2 regions of the Thomasclavelia spiroformis DSM 1552 genome follow, and region 2 is predicted to be linked to the other one. Evidence: riboswitches for the same ligand, from Rfam matches in the RefSeq annotation. Region 2 holds a riboswitch; the other holds the start of a gene.
The links. Region 2 has a riboswitch for lysine ahead of NQ543_RS12080 (ABC transporter permease subunit). Riboswitches for the same ligand answer to the same signal wherever they lie in the genome.
Positions count from the first base shown of each region.

Region 1: it holds a riboswitch for lysine, as region 2 does, so the genes downstream of both, NQ543_RS11955 (ACT domain-containing protein) here and NQ543_RS12080 (ABC transporter permease subunit) in region 2, are expected to answer to the same signal.

Region 1 is NZ_CP102275.1:2,505,891-2,515,244, forward strand. Features, by position in the region: gene lysA (diaminopimelate decarboxylase) at 1-1,271, opposite strand, end outside; gene dapB (4-hydroxy-tetrahydrodipicolinate reductase) at 1,291-2,034, opposite strand; gene dapA (4-hydroxy-tetrahydrodipicolinate synthase) at 2,189-3,082, opposite strand; gene NQ543_RS11955 (ACT domain-containing protein) at 3,092-3,562, opposite strand; lysine riboswitch at 3,626-3,799, opposite strand; gene NQ543_RS11960 (FtsX-like permease family protein) at 3,969-5,327, opposite strand; gene NQ543_RS11965 (FtsX-like permease family protein) at 5,348-5,947, opposite strand; gene NQ543_RS11970 (ABC transporter ATP-binding protein) at 5,937-6,704, opposite strand; gene NQ543_RS11975 (sensor histidine kinase) at 6,774-7,787, opposite strand; gene NQ543_RS11980 (winged helix-turn-helix domain-containing protein) at 7,784-8,326, opposite strand; gene NQ543_RS11985 (hypothetical protein) at 8,348-8,518, opposite strand; gene NQ543_RS11990 (glycosylasparaginase) at 8,537-9,354, opposite strand, start outside.
Region 2 is NZ_CP102275.1:1,162,371-1,171,724, forward strand. Features, by position in the region: gene NQ543_RS05335 (hypothetical protein) at 1-220, shown strand, start outside; gene ucpA (SDR family oxidoreductase UcpA) at 236-1,030, shown strand; gene NQ543_RS05345 (hypothetical protein) at 2,517-3,149, shown strand; gene NQ543_RS05350 (hypothetical protein) at 3,156-3,596, shown strand; lysine riboswitch at 3,721-3,888, shown strand; gene NQ543_RS12080 (ABC transporter permease subunit) at 3,951-5,522, shown strand; gene NQ543_RS05365 (amino acid ABC transporter ATP-binding protein) at 5,522-6,259, shown strand; gene NQ543_RS05370 (MATE family efflux transporter) at 6,348-7,679, shown strand; gene NQ543_RS05375 (translation factor GTPase family protein) at 7,731-9,354, shown strand, end outside.

The DNA of each region.
Region 1 (9,354 bases), 1.2 Mb from region 2:
TCAAATGTTTGACGTCTAATTACTTCTCTAGATTTACCTTTATAAGTAAACACTACAGCTGGTTTAGGTAATTGATTATAATTAGATGACATTGTATAGTGGTATGCTCCAGTTGAAAACATTGCTAAAATATCTCCTGGTTTAGGATCTTGTAACATAATATCTTTAATTAAAATATCTCCAGATTCACAATTTTTTCCAGCTACTGTAACTAATCGATCAGCAGGCATTTCTGCTTTATTAGCAATAATTGCATCATATTTTGCTGCATATAAACTAGAACGAATATTATCAGTCATTCCGCCATCAACACTAATATAATCCCGAATATCTTTAATATTTTTATAAGATCCGACTGTATATAAGGTTATACCTGCATTTCCAACACAGTAACGTCCTGGTTCTACTAATACCATTGGGCGTTTTAAATTACGTGCTTCAAATCCTTTTGTTATAATATCCATAATTGTATCAACAACTAATTCAAATTCTAATGGTTTATCAGCTTTTGTATAACAAATTCCAAAACCTCCACCGGCATTTAATTTGTTAATAGTAATTCCAAAAATATCATAAATCTCATAAGCTATATCAACAAATTTATTCATTGCTAAAACATAGGCCTGAATTTCTTCAATTTGACTACCAACATGACAATGAATTCCATCAAAATTAATATTAGATGCATCTATAACCTTTTTTATTGCTTTTAAATATGTATTGTCATGACTACTAAATCCAAACTTAGTATCTTTAGCACCTACACGAATATAATCATGTCCTCCTGCATATACTCCTGGTGTTATTCTTATTACGCCATTAACAACTATATTTAATTTTTTAGCAATTTCTTGAACTAATTCAATTTCATAAAAATTGTCTATAACTAAATTTTCAACTCCATGACTTAATGCATATTCTATTTCTGATGGTAATTTATTATTTCCATGAAAATATATTTTTTTAGGGTCAAAACCTGCTTTTAAAGCGATTGAAATTTCCCCTGCAGAAACGCAATCAATTCCTATTCCATATTCTTTTGCTATTTTATATATCGCAAGACAAGAAAATGATTTAGATGCAAATAATGGTAATGTATTTTCATATTTTTCAAGCATTTTTGTTTTAAGTGTATTAAATTGTTGTCTAATATGTCCTTCACTCATAACATATAATGGTGTTCCATATTTTTCTACTAAATCAGTTGCTTTGATTTCATCAATATATAAATTATTATTTTTTATTTGTGCAAACTCTGTTTGTAATACCATATTATCCCCCTTGACTTAATTAGTATAATGATTTCAATGTATAAAGACCATTTTCTTTATCAATTAATGCATATGCTGCACTGATTGCTCCTTGTACAAATACTTCTTTTGATAATGCTGTATGTTTTATTTCAATAATTTCATCTATTCCTGCAAACATTACAGTATGTTCACCAAAAATAGTACCTCCACGTAGTGCTTGAATTCCAATTTCTTCATGTTTTCTTTTTTCATGGATGGAACTACGATCATAAATTGGTGTTATTTCTTTAATTTCTTCTTCCATTACTTCATATAATAATTTAGCTGTACCAGATGGTGCATCTATTTTTTGATTATGATGTTTTTCTAAAATTTCAATATCATATCCTGCATTGTAAAATTCTTTTGCTACTTGTCTTAATATTTTTGTTACCATCTGTATTCCATATGATGTGTTATATGATTGAAAGATAGAAATGTCTTTAGATGCTTCTTTTATTTTTTCTAATTGTTCTTCACTATATCCTGTTGTAGCAATTACTAGTTTACATTTATTTTCTTTTGCATAAGTCAAGATATCATCTAAATTATTTGGATGTGAAAAATCAATAATAACATCTGCTTTTTCATCACATTCTTTTAAAGAATTAAAACACTTTTCCGGTATTTTTTCATCGAATTGATAACTTACAACTGCTATTAGATCCATATCATTTTGACTTCTAATTCGATTAGCAACTTTTTTCCCCATTAAACCATATCCATATACTATTACTTTCATTCTATCTATGTTCCTTTCTATCTATAAAATTTAATTATAAAAACAATTATAACAAAAAGATTATTTTTTTATCAAATATTAATAAAACAAATTCGTATTCTAATCGGATACGAATTTGTTTTTACTGTGATTTTTAAACTAATATTATTTTAAACTAAAATCCTAATTTTTCAAATTTATCCATTGCATCAAATAATAATTTCTTGTTTTCTTCAGTTGGTTCTATTAATGGTAATCTTAGTGTTGGTTTACAAATACCCATTCTTGCTAAAGCTGCTTTAGGCATAATTGGATTAACATCTATAAATAGATAACGAATTACTGGTTCTAGAGCATAAGCAAGTTCTTGAGCTCTTGGTAAATCTCCTTTTAAAGCTAACTGTGCTAATAATTCTGTTTGACTTGGATAAATATTAGATAATACTGATATTACTCCTTTACCTCCTGCACAAATAAATGGCAAGATATTATCATCACATCCTGAATACATATCAAAATCCATTCCTTGTGTTCTAGCCATTACCTCTATTGCATATGCAATGTTATCTGTTGCATCTTTCATTGCTACAATATTTTTGTGTTTTGCTAGTTCAACTACTGTATCTACATCAATCTTTACTCCTGTTCTTCCTGGGACATTGTAAAGAATCATTGGAATATCAACTTCATTAGCTATCGTAGTATAATGAGTAATCAATCCTCTTTGACTCGTTTTATTGTAGTATGGAGTAACTACTAAAATAGCATCAGCACCTTTTTCTTTTGCTTTTTTAGCTTTTGTTAATGCTGTTGCAGTATCATTAGACCCTGCTCCTGCAATAACTTTTACACCATTTTCTTTAGCCATTTTTAAAGTAATATCTAATAATTCAAATTCATCTTCCATAGTAATGGTTGCTGTTTCCCCAGTTGTTCCATTAACTAATAAAGCCTGTACACCACCATCAATCATTCTTTGTACTTGTTTTTTAAATCCTTCAAAATCAATACTTCCATCTTCATGCATTGGTAATACTAGTGCAACTGCACTTCCATTAAAAATAGTCATAATCTCCTCCTATTTATTTAAACCAAACTCTTCATTAATTTTAGTTATTGCCAAATCTTTAATATTTTTATCGATAATAAATGAAATTGTTCTTTTTGAAGTTGTAACTTGATAAAAATGTATGTTGTTTTCACCTAAAACTGTAAATACCCTTGCTGCTGCTCCTGGTGTTGTTTCAATTAGTTTACCACCTACAGCAATTTTAAAATATTTTCGATTAGTTGCAATTTCTAATTGTTCAAATTCTTTTTTTAAACATAGTATTGCTTCATTTAAATTCTTTTGATATTTTTCATCTAATGTAATTTCAATTTGCATCGCATCTTCAATCATAACTTGAGAAATCATATCAATATTTACATTACACTCACTTAAAATTGTAAATATTTTTGCAATCAACATTGGATGTTTTGGTACATTAGTTAGTTTTAATTGAATAATATTTTCTTCATAACTTACTACTTCAACAATCTTTTCCATTTTTTTATCTCCTTTATAAAAAAAGTTGCAATGAGTATATCATTGCAACATAAACAACATATGAACAATGATAGCTCATCATTATCAAATGATAATGACAGTCTTATAGATATTCTCTATAAGACCAGAGTATAAATGCATGCAATCATTTATCTCTTCGGCGAAAGCTCCTCTACTTTTATCTAGTTTGCATCTTACAATAAAAATTTCATAACTATTCGCGCCTCTATCTTCTATTTATTTCTAATTTAATTTATCTATAATATATCACAATAAATAATATATTACAATACTGATTATAATTCTTTATATCTTGTTTTTATCTGCCAATTTTCTTAATTTTTACTCGATAATAATATATATGTTCTAAATCCAAATTAATACATCAGATAAAATTTTTATTGAATTATTCTTCTTTAATAAAATTTTTACTACAATAATAAGTAAATAAAAAATATCCTCCATAAATTAAAATAAGTATCACTGCTGTCAATAAAATTGAATTAGTTATATTTCCAGTTAAAGGATTTGTTGTTGAAGCTAACATATTTTTACAAACTTGTAATCCAAAAAATGAATGAATAATAGCTAAGATTAATGGCGAAACAAAATAAATTAAAATTTGAATAAATAAAGAATGATTAATATCTTTATCGCTAGTTCCTAGTTTTCTAAGTAATCTATATTTTTCTTTATTATCAATATTTTGTGATAATTCTTTTAATGCAATAATCGCTGCACTAGCAATTAAAAATACTATTCCTAAATATAAACTAATAAAAATTATCATTGTAGTAATTCCTATTGTTCCATTATAAATATCTAAACGAGTATTTACATTACCATCTTCATTTTTTAAATTATTAAGTTTTTCTAAAATCATTTGATTATAATCATTTTCATTCATTACATTATAATTAGCTACTAAATAACTACTACTTATATTAAAATCATTTACTGCTTGATCAGGTAAGATATAAAAACCAAAATTCACCTCACCACCTGCCATGCTCAAAAATCCATCCATACATTGATCATATTTACTACTATATTTTTTATCGCCTATCACTATTTCTGGTTTATTTTTCAAACTTTTGTTTCTATTTTCTTTTATTCTTTCAAAATCACATACTACTATATATTCATTTTTTAAATCATATTCTTGTAAATTATATAATTTAGCTAATTTATTATAATCGCTAAGTTTAATAATTATTTCAGTTGAATTTAAAAAATTTTCTTTTGCTTCATTATATACACTTCCAAAAGTATCTTTTATTTTTAATTGATCTGTAGTATATGTTTTAAATTCTAAGACATTTTTTAAATCATTTTTTATATCAATATTTTGTTTAGATAAATATTTACTAACTGATTTATTACCATTTATATCAATTTGAAGATCAACTGGTATAAAGTAATCTATTTGTGTGTTGATGCTATTATTAATTGCAAAAGATGTTGATAAAATACAAATTGTTACAAATAACATTAAACATATAATCGTTGTTGATAATACTGTAGTATTTAACTTACTACTTATTTCTTTTAATGTAAAACTATTTAAGTATTTAAAATAAATATTCTTTAATAACATCATTATTTTTAATAATAAATTAGATAATGACCAAAATATCATATACGTAGCAGTTGCTCCATAGAACATCTGTAATAAAACAGAAAATTGATTTTTTAAATTAGCTGCTCCAATCGTTACATTATAATATGCATATGCTAACAAGCAGATTGAAAAAATAAATACCAATGCACAAAGAATTGGATTTTTTATTTTTGTTTTGACGCTTTTTTATCTGCATACAACAAATCTATTAACTTACATTTATTTATTTTAAATGTATTTAATAATATTACTGAAATATACATAATTCCAAAATAAATAATTGTTTTAATACAAGCACTCTTAGAAAAAATAAAAACATACTCATTCATATTAGCTTCAAATAAATTTGCAACAATGATTGACATAACTTGTGATAAACCAATCCCCATAATTAATCCAATCATGAGTGATATAAATCCAATCGTAATTGTTTCACCTAATAATATTTTTGATATTTGTTTTTTTGACATTCCTAATATCATATATAATGCAAACTCTTTTTTACGTCTTTTAATTAAAAACTGATTTGCATAAATAATTAAAAATCCTAAAATGATTGCAACAAAAATACTTAAACCTACAATTATGTTATTCATCATACTAATAATTTCATGTAATGATTTACTAAGTGATAACATTATTGTTTGAGTTTCTAAAGCATTAAAAATATAAAAAATAGAAATTCCTAGAATTAATGTAAAAAAATATATTGTATAGTTACTAAAGCTTTTTTTTACATTTTTTAATGATAATTTAAATAACATCACTTATATCGCCTCCTAAAATTGAGACAACATCAATAATTTTTTCAAAAAATTCTTTTCTACTACTATTTCCTCGTTCAAATTCATTAAATAATTTACCATCTTTAATAAAAATAACTCTAGAAGCATAACTAGCACTAAAAGCATCATGAGTAACCATTAAAATCGTTGAATTATAGTTATTATTTAACCTTTTTAATCCTTCTAATAACATTTTAGAACTTTTAGAATCTAATGCTCCAGTCGGTTCATCGGCTAATATTAGTTTAGGATTTGTAACTATCGCTCGAGCACTAGCAATTCGTTGTTTTTGACCTCCAGACATTTCACAAGGGTATTTAGTTAAAATATCTTTAATATCTAATTCTTCAGCTATTTTATTTATTTTACTATCAAAATCTTTGACATTTGTTTTTAATATTTGTAAAGCTAATGCAATATTTTCATATCCTGTTAAAGTATCTAATAAATTAAAATCCTGGAAAATAAATCCTAATTTTTCTCTTCTAAATTTATTTAAAATACTTCCTTTTAATTTTGTAATATCTTTACCATCAATATAAATATGACCTGCAGTTACTTTATCAATTGTTGAAATAACATTAAGTAAAGTAGTTTTTCCAGAACCACTTGCTCCCATGATTGCAACAAATTCACCACGCTCAATTTTTAGAGAAATATTATTTAATGCCTTGGTAATATTTGTTTTATTTCCATAATATTTAGTAATGTTTTCTATTAATAAAATATTTTTCATCTTTTCTCCTCCTTTTATAACTTTATTATAAAAAAGAGGTATTTTCATAAACATCGAAATACCTTACATTTATCTTACAACATTGTAATATTGGTCATCATTAAAATAGATGGATACTTTAGTATACTTATGAAGTGTTGATTCTAGTTTAATTTTATGTCCCAATTTATCACAAAGCGATTTTGTAATATATAATCCCATTCCTGTAGAGCTGGATACTAAACGACCATTTTGACCAGTAAATGATTTATTAAATACATATTTTTGTTCTTTTTTATCTATACCAATTCCATTATCAATTATTTCCAAGGCAATAGTATTATTATCATTTATTACATTAAATAATATTTTACAATCTTTTTTACTTCGATACTTTATACTATTACTAATAATTTGGTTAATAATGAATTCTAACCACTTACTATCACTTATAACAATTTCATTAATATTCTTTATTTCAATGCTTATTTTATGAAATAATAAACTATCTTGATTACGTTTAATTACTTTATGAATGATTTTTCCCAAATTACACTTTTTAAGTAAATAATCATGCTCACTGTTTTCTAAACGAATATAATATAATACTTGTTCAACATAATTTTCGATTCGATTAATTTGTTCTTGAAGTTTTCTTTTATCGGTTTCATGATTGTAAATCATTAATTTACTGCTAGCAATAGGTAATTTAACTTCATGTACCCATAACTCTATATATTCTTTAAAATCATTGATATTTTGAAGATATTGTTCAATTTCTTCATACATTGATTTATCAATTTCATACAATGAATCATATAATATTTTTCCATCTAAAAAATTAGGTTTTTTTATTAACTCGGTAATTAAACATTTTTTATCAAGTTTGTTTAGTTTATTAATAAAATCTTGATAAAAAACACTTTTACGATAGTAATCATAACCATAAATTATTATCATTGATGATAAAATTACGATTGTAATTATCCAAATTAAACTACTTGTTATTTTAAACATGATTAAAAAGAAATCTATTATTCCTAACATCAATAACCATAATACAAAATAACGTAAATTATCTTTTAAATATTCTTTCAAACTCATATCAATATATATCCTTGATCACGTCTTGTTTCAATCACGTTAATTAATCCAATCTGTACTAATTTCTTTTTTAATCTAGTCATATTTACTGTTAGGGTATTGTCATCAATAAATTTATCAGTTCCCCATAAATAATTCATAATTTCATCTCTGCTAACTATTTTTCCTTGATTCATGAACAAAAAATAAAATATACTCATTTCATTTTTACTTAGTAACAATTCAATATTATCTTTTTTTAAAATACTCTTAGATAAATTAATATTAACTCCATGATAAACTAAATTATTATCAATTTTATTTAATCTTTTAAAAATTGCTTCAATATGCAATAGTAAAATAGTTGGATTATATGGTTTGGTAATATAATCATCAGCACCATAACTCATCGCTAATATTTCATCAATTTCACTATCTTTACTTGTAACCATAATTATTGGTACATTAGAGTTTTTTCTAATTTGTTTTAATAATTGTTGACCATTTAAATACGGTAATTTAATGTCTAATAAAATTAAATCTGGATTGATTTTGATAATATTTTCATATCATAACCTCAATTATTTTTTATTCATTAATTTATTAAATAGTTTTTCTGTTTCTTCATATTGTTTTAATAATATTGCTTTATTTGAATTATTTGGCTTTGGTACTTTTTGATTAACTAATACTTCAAGTTTTTCATCAATTCCTTTTAATAACTTAATTATTTCATCTAATTTTTCTTCCATATTTGCTCCTTAATTGAATTATTTTTTTACTAATGGTTTCATTCGACTTTTTGTATATTCATCTAACCATTCTTGACTAGCTTTTTCATAAATACAATTTCCATTAATATTTTTTGTAATATAAACAGTTGGTGCTTCATTTTTTGTCGCTACAACAAAAGAAAAGTTTTCAATATTAGTAGCTACACCCCATTGTCCTTGATTATTCATTGCAATTAATGACATATCTCCAGCTTTTCCTCTACGTTCTCTTAATTCTTGATCAAATGAATTAACTGCTTTTTGACATGCTTCTTGAGGATGAAATCCTTCTTTCATTAATCTAACTATTTCATAGGCAATACAACCTTTCATCACATCTTCACCTAATCCTGTAGCACTAGCTCCGCCAACTTTACTATCAACATAAAAACCTGAACCAGAAATTGGCGAATCACCAACACGACCAGCATGCTTCATAAACAATCCACTTGTAGAAGTTGCACTAGTCATTTTACCATTAGAATCTAAACAAACCATTCCTACCGTATCATGACCTGAATAAGGTTTTATATCTTGTTCTTTTATTTCTTTTATTCGATTATGATAATGAATTTTAGCACGATCACTAAGCATATTTTTTCTTTTAAAGCCTTTTTTACTAGCATATTTTTCAGCTCCTAAACCTACTAATAAATTATTGACTTTTTCTTTTGATAAACTACGAGCAATACTTATTGGATTTGCAAAATCCTTAATAGCTCCTACTGCTCCAATATCTAAAGTATCTCCATCCATAAATGCTGCATCTAATTCTACTTCCATTTCTTTATTTGGAAGGCCACCATAGCCAACTG
Region 2 (9,354 bases):
TTTATTAGAGAATCCAGTTAGTATAGATAATAAGTTATATTTTTCTATTTTTTCTAAAAAAGTTTCAAAATATTGCTTAGAGTTAAAGCTTATTGATTATTTAAAGTTAATGAAAAAATTAAATGTTAATGCAATTGTAATTGATCATAATTTAGAATCGAGATTATTTTTATCGAAAGATACGATTGAATATTTAAAATATATAATAGCTTTTAAATAAAATGGAGGAAAAAAGATGGGGAAATTAGAAGGTAAAGTGGCACTTATTACTGGTGCAAGTAAAGGAATTGGTGAAGGAATTGCAAAAGTATATGCAAGACAAGGTGCAAATTTAATTTTATGTGCACGTAGTGATTCAACACAAGAATTTTGTAATCAGTTAGAAAAACAATATGGAATTAAAAGTATTTTTGTAAAAACTGATGTTACAAAAATGGATGATTGTAAAAATGCTGTAAATAAAGGAATTGAGACTTTTGGTAAGATTGATATTTTAGTATCTAATGCAGGAGTATGTCGTTTAAAAAACTTTTTAGACACAGATGAGAATGATTATAATTTTCATTTAGATGTTAATGTAAAAGGGGCATGGAATATTTGTCGAGCTATTTTACCATCAATGGTTGAAAATAAAAACGGTAAGATTGTTATTATGAGTTCAGTTACAGGATATATGGTAGCTGATGAAGGAGAAGTTGGGTATGCTACAAGTAAAGCCGCTTTGATTGGTTTAACTAAATCACTTGCAAGAGAGTTTGCTAAAGATGGAATCAATGTTAATGCGATTTGTCCTGGTTATGTAGATACTCCAATGGCTAATAGTATTGCTATGCAAAGCGATGCTAATAATCCTGAAAGTGTTAAACAAGCAATTGCCGATGCTACACCTTTAAAACGTTTAGCTTCACCTGAAGAAATTGGTGATTTAGCTGCTTTTTTAGGTAGTAACGAAAGTAGTTATATTACTGGAACAGCTATGGTTATTGATGGAGGAAGTACCCTTCCAGAAACTGTTAGTGTTGGTGCATAAAGATTTTATCATATTATTTTGAAGTAGAGGAAACTCTACTTTTTTATTTGATTATCTGAGTGTTAATAAAAAAGAGTTATTTTTGTGATATCACTCTTTAAATTTTAGCAATAACATGAAAAATTATTTGGTTTTAAAAAGTGAAATTATTATTTTAACAATGGAAAAGTAATTATCTTCAGAAAAATCAATAATACCATTATATTTTTTATCCTATAACCATGATTTGTAGAATTATTTTTTAGGGTTAGTTTAGATATACTGTTTTGTATTTTTATATAATAGTTATTTTGATATTAGCTAATATTAATTTTTGTTTGTTTTGTGTAATTAGAACTGCAATTTTCGATTACATTATTGATTGAATTTCCTAAAATTATAAAAATATTTATCTTTTAGTGGACAATAATTCAAGTAATAAATGTTTTTATGTACTACTTTTTTAAAAAATCATTTTTTTCAATCAATATATAATCTAATAGTTCAAGACCAGTTTTCACTACATAATTTTTTTCAGCTAGATCAAATTGAAAAAAGTATATTATGAAACTAAATAATAAAAATTTGACCGTTTAATTACATATTTAACCGTTTAAAGAGAAAAAATAATATTTCTCTTTTTTTTATGTTATGATGCAGGTGTAAAAATAATATAAACTTTATTAATATGTAGATATAAAGTATTTTCATACTAGAAAAAATATTTATAAGGGAAAACAATTTAAATGTAAAAATTATAGAAAAGTGAGGTAAATCAAGATAGTAGGATGCAATTAATAACATTCAAGTTGTTTTAAATAAATTACTTATATTTCACTGATTCTATTTTCTTAAATAATTTTATTTATATGATTTATGTTATTCATATTTTAACTGTTGAGGCATCTATGAACTTAAAAAAATATATTTATTGGTAATTTCTAAGTTTATATTTTATTTAGCAGTATTATTGGTAAATATGATTTCAAAATTTCATCAATATCAAGAAATTGAGCCTGAGGCATTAAAAAATATGAGAAATATTAAATGAATAAAATATTATACAATTTCTAATAATTAATTTTTAATCATATATTTACAACAGAATGAATTACTTGATTAAGATAAAAATATAGCTTACTAAAATGAAAATTATAAAATTAATTATAGTATTTATGTATATAATTTTAATAAAATCAAAACTGTATGGTATAGCATCGATAATATATATAATATAACAGTATATTAATTTATGGTTAGATTTATATTTTTTGCTATATATAGTTTTATAAAATATATAATTATTAAAGAAGTATATTAAATTATTGGTAGATAACGAAATTATAAACGGAGAGAAGGTGAAAAAGTAATTAATATAAATATATTAATAAGGTTTGTATAGTAATCTACAATAATGAAAAGAAAAGGTATATTTAGAGAGGTTTTTAATTTATATATACCAGGGAAGAAAAATGAAAAAATATCTTAAAAAGTTTTTTTAAGTTTTGTGATAGTTGTTCTAAGTTTATGCGTATTTTTTGATATTTTCAGCGTTAAGGCATTATCAAACATCGATCATGTATCAAAATTATTTGAAGAATTTATTACAAAATGCTTTAATGATGAGGAAAATGTACTTGTCTATAATGGTGAGCGAGAAATTTCAGATGATTTTTTAAATTTATATCGAAATTCATATAATAATGGTGATTTGGCAACCATAAATAAAGCAATAGTTGATAATAATTATGAAATAACATATATAAAAGAGGAGCCTTCTACTAGGGCGAGTACAGTAGTAGCAAAAACTTTTCAAAGTTATGAAAGTGGCTATGATAGTGGAAACAGATATTTTAAAGAATGGCTAACATCATTATATTGTAGATTCTCATATAATCCTAGCACAGGAAATATTACATATATTTATGATCCTCAATTAAGTGTTGAATTTGTAGGGTGGGGTGGTGCTTTTAGTCCAAGTATTTATGATGTTTCAACAAGTAAAAGACAAGCAAGTAGACTATCTGTGGAATATTCTTGTTCGTATAAAGTTAGAGCGGAGCTTACGCTTCATGATTATTTACCATCATTAAATTTAGATTATGGAAGTTGCGGACATACATATACATTAAAGGCGTGATAAAATATGAAATTTAATCGAATTATCTTTAATAGGATCATATTAGGGTTGATTGCACTTTTACAAACAATTCATTTGATTTGTCAAATAAGAAAAGATTATTTTATTGGAACAGAAAATTTAAGTCAATTACAGATAGAACAAAGAATTGAGATGTCTAGTATTCAAGGACCGATAAGTTATATTATTGGAATATTAACAATACTAATGATTGTAATGATAGTTATAACTTGGCGAAAAAAAGATGTTTCAAGACTTTTAAAAGAAAATATAATCTTAATAATATCATTATTTGTAGTTTCTTATATTATTATGAATATTTTTAGTCTAGCTGTGGGTAATACGTTTGAAAGTGTTTTAAGATTACCACTAATAGGAGTTGTATTTATTATTTGCCTTATATATAAAAGCAAAATTAAAACGAAGACAATAGATAAAAATAAATAGTAATAAATAATGATCTAGTATTTTAAATATAAATTTATAAAATATACTAATAAAAGTCAACTGATTAAAGTTATAAGAAAAGATTTTTATTGACAAAATCAGTTAATTAAGATATTCTAAAAATGAAAAAAATAGAGGTTGCAAAGCATCAGAGTACTATAGTAAGTAGGCATACAGTGATCTATAGGAAAGGTAATCTTTGCCGATAGATAATAAATGGCGATTTATTATCTAGGGGTTGTGGGAAATACCTACAACACTCCTTCAGTAATGAAGAGGAGCTATTAGCACAAGATAACCAAGTCGTGTTAATAGCACGACTTTTTTTCATATCAAAATTAGGAGAAAGAAAAGATGAATAAACTATTAAAAATTATTACAGTATTAACTGTACTTTTATCGATAATATCCCCAATTAATACGATAAAAGCCCAAGAGGAAGATGATAATACTTTTGTAGTAGGAATGGAGTGTAACTACACACCATTTAATTGGACTCAGGTAAATGAAACTGAGACAACTGTTGCCTTAGAAGGAGGCGGATATGCTGATGGTTATGATGTAACTATTGCTAGAGCAATTGCTAAGTATTTAGGAAAAGAATTAGTAATTAAAAAGATGAGCTGGGATGGTTTAGAACCAGCGCTTCAAGCAGGCGTTATTGATGCTGTAATTGCAGGGATGACTGATACTGCTGATCGTCGTCAAAGAGTTGATTTTACACAACCATATTATGAATCACAAATGGTCATGATCGTTAGAAAAGATGATAAATTAGCTGATGCTAAAAGTTTAAAAGACTTTTCTAATAAAAAAGTATTAGGACAATTAAATACGTTATATGATACTGTAATTGATCAAATTCCTGACGTTATTCATGCAACTGCTTTAGAAGATTATCCAGCAATGGTAATGCAATTAAATAATGAATTGGTTGATGGAGTAACTGCTGAATTACCTGTAGCTGCGGGAATTGTTGCAACAAATCCGGATTTGACATATGTAGAATTTGCAGATGGAAAAGGTTTTGATGTTGATTTAACAGATACATCAGTATCAATAGCAGTAAATAAAGATAATCCAGAATTAAAAAATCAAATTGATAGTTTTCTAGATACATTATCCGATAAAGAAAAACGTGAAATGATGGATGAAGCAATTGAACGTATTCCGGCAACAATTACAAGTTTAAGTGATAATATTTTTATTGCTGCAAAACAAATTTTTGAAGTTTATAGTCCATTATTTATTAGTGGAATTGGTTCAACATTGACACTTGCTTTTAGTGGTACGATTTTAGGATTATTGATTGGTTTAATTATTGGTGCAATTAGAGCAATCAAGGTTGAAGAAAGAGATAGTTTAATTAGTAAGATTGTTAAACGAGTAGTTTGGTTTATTACTACTGTTTATATTGAAATATTTAGAGGAACACCAATGATGGTACAAGGGGCATTTATTTATTATGGTTTAAAAAATATTGTCCATTGGTCGCCATTTACGGCTGGGGTTTTTGTAATTACAATCAATACTGGAGCATATATGGCTGAAATTATTCGTTCAGGTATTCAAGCAGTTGATAAAGGACAAAGTGAAGCAGCTCGAAGTATTGGAATGAATAGTGTACAAACAATGTTATATATTGTTTTACCACAAGCAATTAAAAATTCTTTTCCAGCAATCGGTAATGAATTTGTAATTAATATTAAAGATAGTAGTGTTTTAAATGTTATTGCAGTTACTGAATTATTCTATCAGGCAAAAAGTGTTGCTGGAAGTTTATATGCATTTGTCCCTACTTATTTTGTAGTTGCTTTGATTTATTTATGTTTAACATTCCCAACTACAAGAATATTAAATTATATTGAAAAAAGAATGAATCGTAAAAAAGCGATTGTTTTTGATCAAGAGGGGAGTGTACAATAATGTCAGAAATTATTAGAGTTGAAAAACTAAAGAAATCTTTTGGTGATTTAGAAGTATTACATAGTATTGATTTTTCAGTCTCTTCTGGTGAAGTTGTTACGATCATTGGTGCTAGTGGTAGTGGTAAATCAACATTTTTACGCTGTTTAAATATTTTAGAAACACCAAATGCTGGTAAAATTATGTATCATGGAAAAGATATTTTAAAAGGTGAAATTAATGTAAATAAACATCGTAGTAAAGTTGGGATGGTGTTTCAAAACTTCAATTTATTTAATAATAAAACAGTCTTAGAAAATTGTGTTATTGGTCAAGTGAAAGTCTTAAAAAGACATCGTAAAGAAGCAATTGAAATAGCAAAAAAATATTTAGAAAAAGTAGGAATGTTGAAATTTGCGAATGTAAGCAGTGTTCAATTATCAGGAGGACAAAAGCAACGTGTAGCGATTGCTCGCGCATTATGTATGAAACCAGAAGTATTATTATTTGATGAACCAACAAGTGCTTTAGATCCAGAAATGGTAAGTGAAGTATTAAAAGTTATGAAAGATTTGGCCAATGAAGGATTGACAATGATTGTTGTAACTCATGAAATGCAATTTGCTCGTGATGTTTCTTCCAGAGTTGTTTTTATGGATGGTGGTGTAATTATGGAACAAGGAACACCTGACCATATTTTTAATCATCCAAGCAAGGAAAGAACAAAAGAATTTTTAAAACGTTATTTAGAACAATAAACACCTAATTAGGTGTTTTTTTGTGAATTGTGTTGCTGGTAGTGAGTATTGATGCTATGATAATAAACAGTCTATTAGGGAGGATATTATGGATAAAGAATTAGATTTAACAACTGGAGTGATTTGGAAACAATTGTTATTATTTTTCTTTCCTATCTTAATTGGAACATTTTTTCAACAGCTATATAATACTGTAGATACGGTTATTGTAGGAAAATATGTGGGAACTAATGCTCTTGCTGCAGTTGGTTCAACTGGTAATTTAATAAATTTGATCGTTAATTTTTTTATTGGATTATCATCTGGAGCAACTGTTGTAATTGCTCAATTTTATGGATCGAATGATGATATAAAAGTATCTAAAGCAGTTCATACATCGATTGCAATGTCATTTATTTGTGGTGTTGTCATGATGATTTTTGGTTTGCTTTTTTCTAGACAATGTCTAAATATGATTGGAGTTCCAGGTGACATCATTAATGATGCGACATTATATATGAAATTATATTTTTTAAGCATGATACCTGGAGTAATTTATAATATCGGTGCTGGGATATTAAGGGCAATTGGTGATTCAAAAACCTCATTATATTATTTAATTGTCTGTAGTGGTGTAAATGTCTTTTTTGATTTATTGTTTGTTGCTTATTTTAAGATTGGAGTTGCTGGTGCGGCAATTGCTACAGTAGTTGCGCAATTTGTATGTGCTTTTTTAGTAATGAGAAAATTGATAAGAAGTAAGCATAGTTATCAATTAAGATTAAAAGAAATAAAAATAGATACAGCAATTTTAAAAAGAATCATAAAAATAGGAATTCCAGCTGGGATACAATCAACTATGTATTCTATTTCAAACATAGTTTTACAAACGAGCATTAATGCTTATGGTACAAATACAATTGCTTCATGGGCTGCTTATGTAAAAATTGATGCTTTATTTTGGATGGTAATGGGAGCATTTGGTTCGACAATAACTACATTTACAGGACAAAATTATGGTGCTGGATTAATGAAACGTGTAAATCAAGGAATGAAAACATGCCTGTTTATGGCTTTTGTATCAGCAGGATTAATTAGTAGTTTTCTATGGATTTTTGGTAGCAATATTACAGTTTTATTTTCTAATGATATAAAAATTATTAATGAATGTAGTGAGATAATTCGGTTTTTAACACCATTTTATTTTACATATTGTTGTGTAGAAATATTTTCTGGAATAATGCGTGGTTGTGGAAAGTCACTTGAACCGATGGTAATTGTATGTTTAGGTATTTGTGTGCTTAGAATTTTTTGGGTTTTATTTATAGCGCCGATATTTTCTTCGTTTAATATGTTGCTTGTTTCTTATCCAATTACATGGTCAGTTACATCGATATTATTTTTGTTTGTTTATCGTAGATTTAGTACGAAAAAATTATAATTCTATATTTTAGATTCTAGATATGATAAGATATTAAAAAGGTGTGATTGAATGAAAAAAATAGTATTAGGAATATTAGCGCATGTTGATGCGGGTAAAACAACATTAACAGAGAGCATGTTATATTTAAGTAAAACGATACGTCATTTAGGTAGAGTTGATCATGGTGATGCATTTTTAGATTATAATAGTCAAGAAAGAGATCGAGGAATTACGATCTTTTCTAAACAAGCAATGTTTAATTGGAATGATTGTCAAATTACATTAATTGATACACCAGGGCATGTTGATTTTTCAACTGAAATGGAGAGAACATTGCAGGTCTTAGATTATGCAATATTAGTTATTAGTGGGATTGATGGAATCCAAAATCATAGTGAAACAATTTGGAAATTATTAAAGCATTATCATGTTCCAACATTTATTTTTATAAATAAAATGGATAGTATTTATGCAAATAAAGATAAATTATTGAATGATTTAAAAGGACAGTTTGATGAAAATTGTTTTGATTTTGAAAATTTAGATGAAAATTTTTATGAGACAATTGCTTTAAATAATGAAAAATTACTAGATTATTATTTAGAACATCAAACTCTTACAAAAGAAATGATCATTGATGAAATTTATCAGCGAAATTTATTTCCATGTTTCTTTGGTTCGGCTTTAAAAATAGAAGGAATAGATACTTTTTTAAATGAATTTACAAACTATGTTAAAGAAAAAAAATTTCCTAAGCAGTTTCAAGCTCGAGTATTTAAAATAACTCATGATAAACAAGGCAATAAGTTAACTCATTTAAAAATAACGGGTGGTAGTTTAAAAGTAAAAGAACAAGTAGGTAATGAAAAAGTAGATCAAATTCGAATTTATTCGGGTGATAAATATCAATTAGTAAATGAAGTATATGCTGGAGATATATGTGCAATTAAAGGTTTTAAGAACTTTGAAATTAGTCAAGGATTAGGAAATGAATCAACAATTAATACTCCAATTTTATCACCATATATGGATTATCGAATTATTTTACCAGAAAACTGTAATCAACATGAAGCTTTAGAAAAATTATTATTGTTATCAAAAGAAGATCCGCAATTACATATCAATTATAATAATCAATCAAAAGAAATTCATGTTGAGTTAATGGGAGAAATCCAAGTCGAAATTCTAAAAAATATCATTAGTGAAAGATTTAATTTAGATGTTGAATTTGATCATGGTAATATTATTTATAAAGAAACGATTTTAGAACCAGTTGAAGGGGTAGGACACTTTGAACCATTAAGACATTATGCTGAAGTTCATTTATTACTTGAACCAGGTAAACCAGGAAGTGGTTTAGAGTTTGCCGTTGATTGTAAAGAAAATGTTTTAGCTACAAGTTATCAGCGGTTAGTTTTGAGCCATTTAAAAGAAAAAGAGCATATTGGAGTTTTAACAGGTTCTTTAATTACAGATATGAAAATAACATTGATATCTGGAAGGGCACATTTAAAACATACTGAAGGTGGCGATTTTCGTGAAGCAACGTATCGTGCCTTAAGACAAGGATTAAAAGCAACTAAATCAATTTTATTAGAACCATATTTCAAGTTTACATTAGAAATACCGGTTGAATATTTAAGTCGAGCAATTTATGATATTGAAACAATGAATGGCACTTTTAAATTATCGA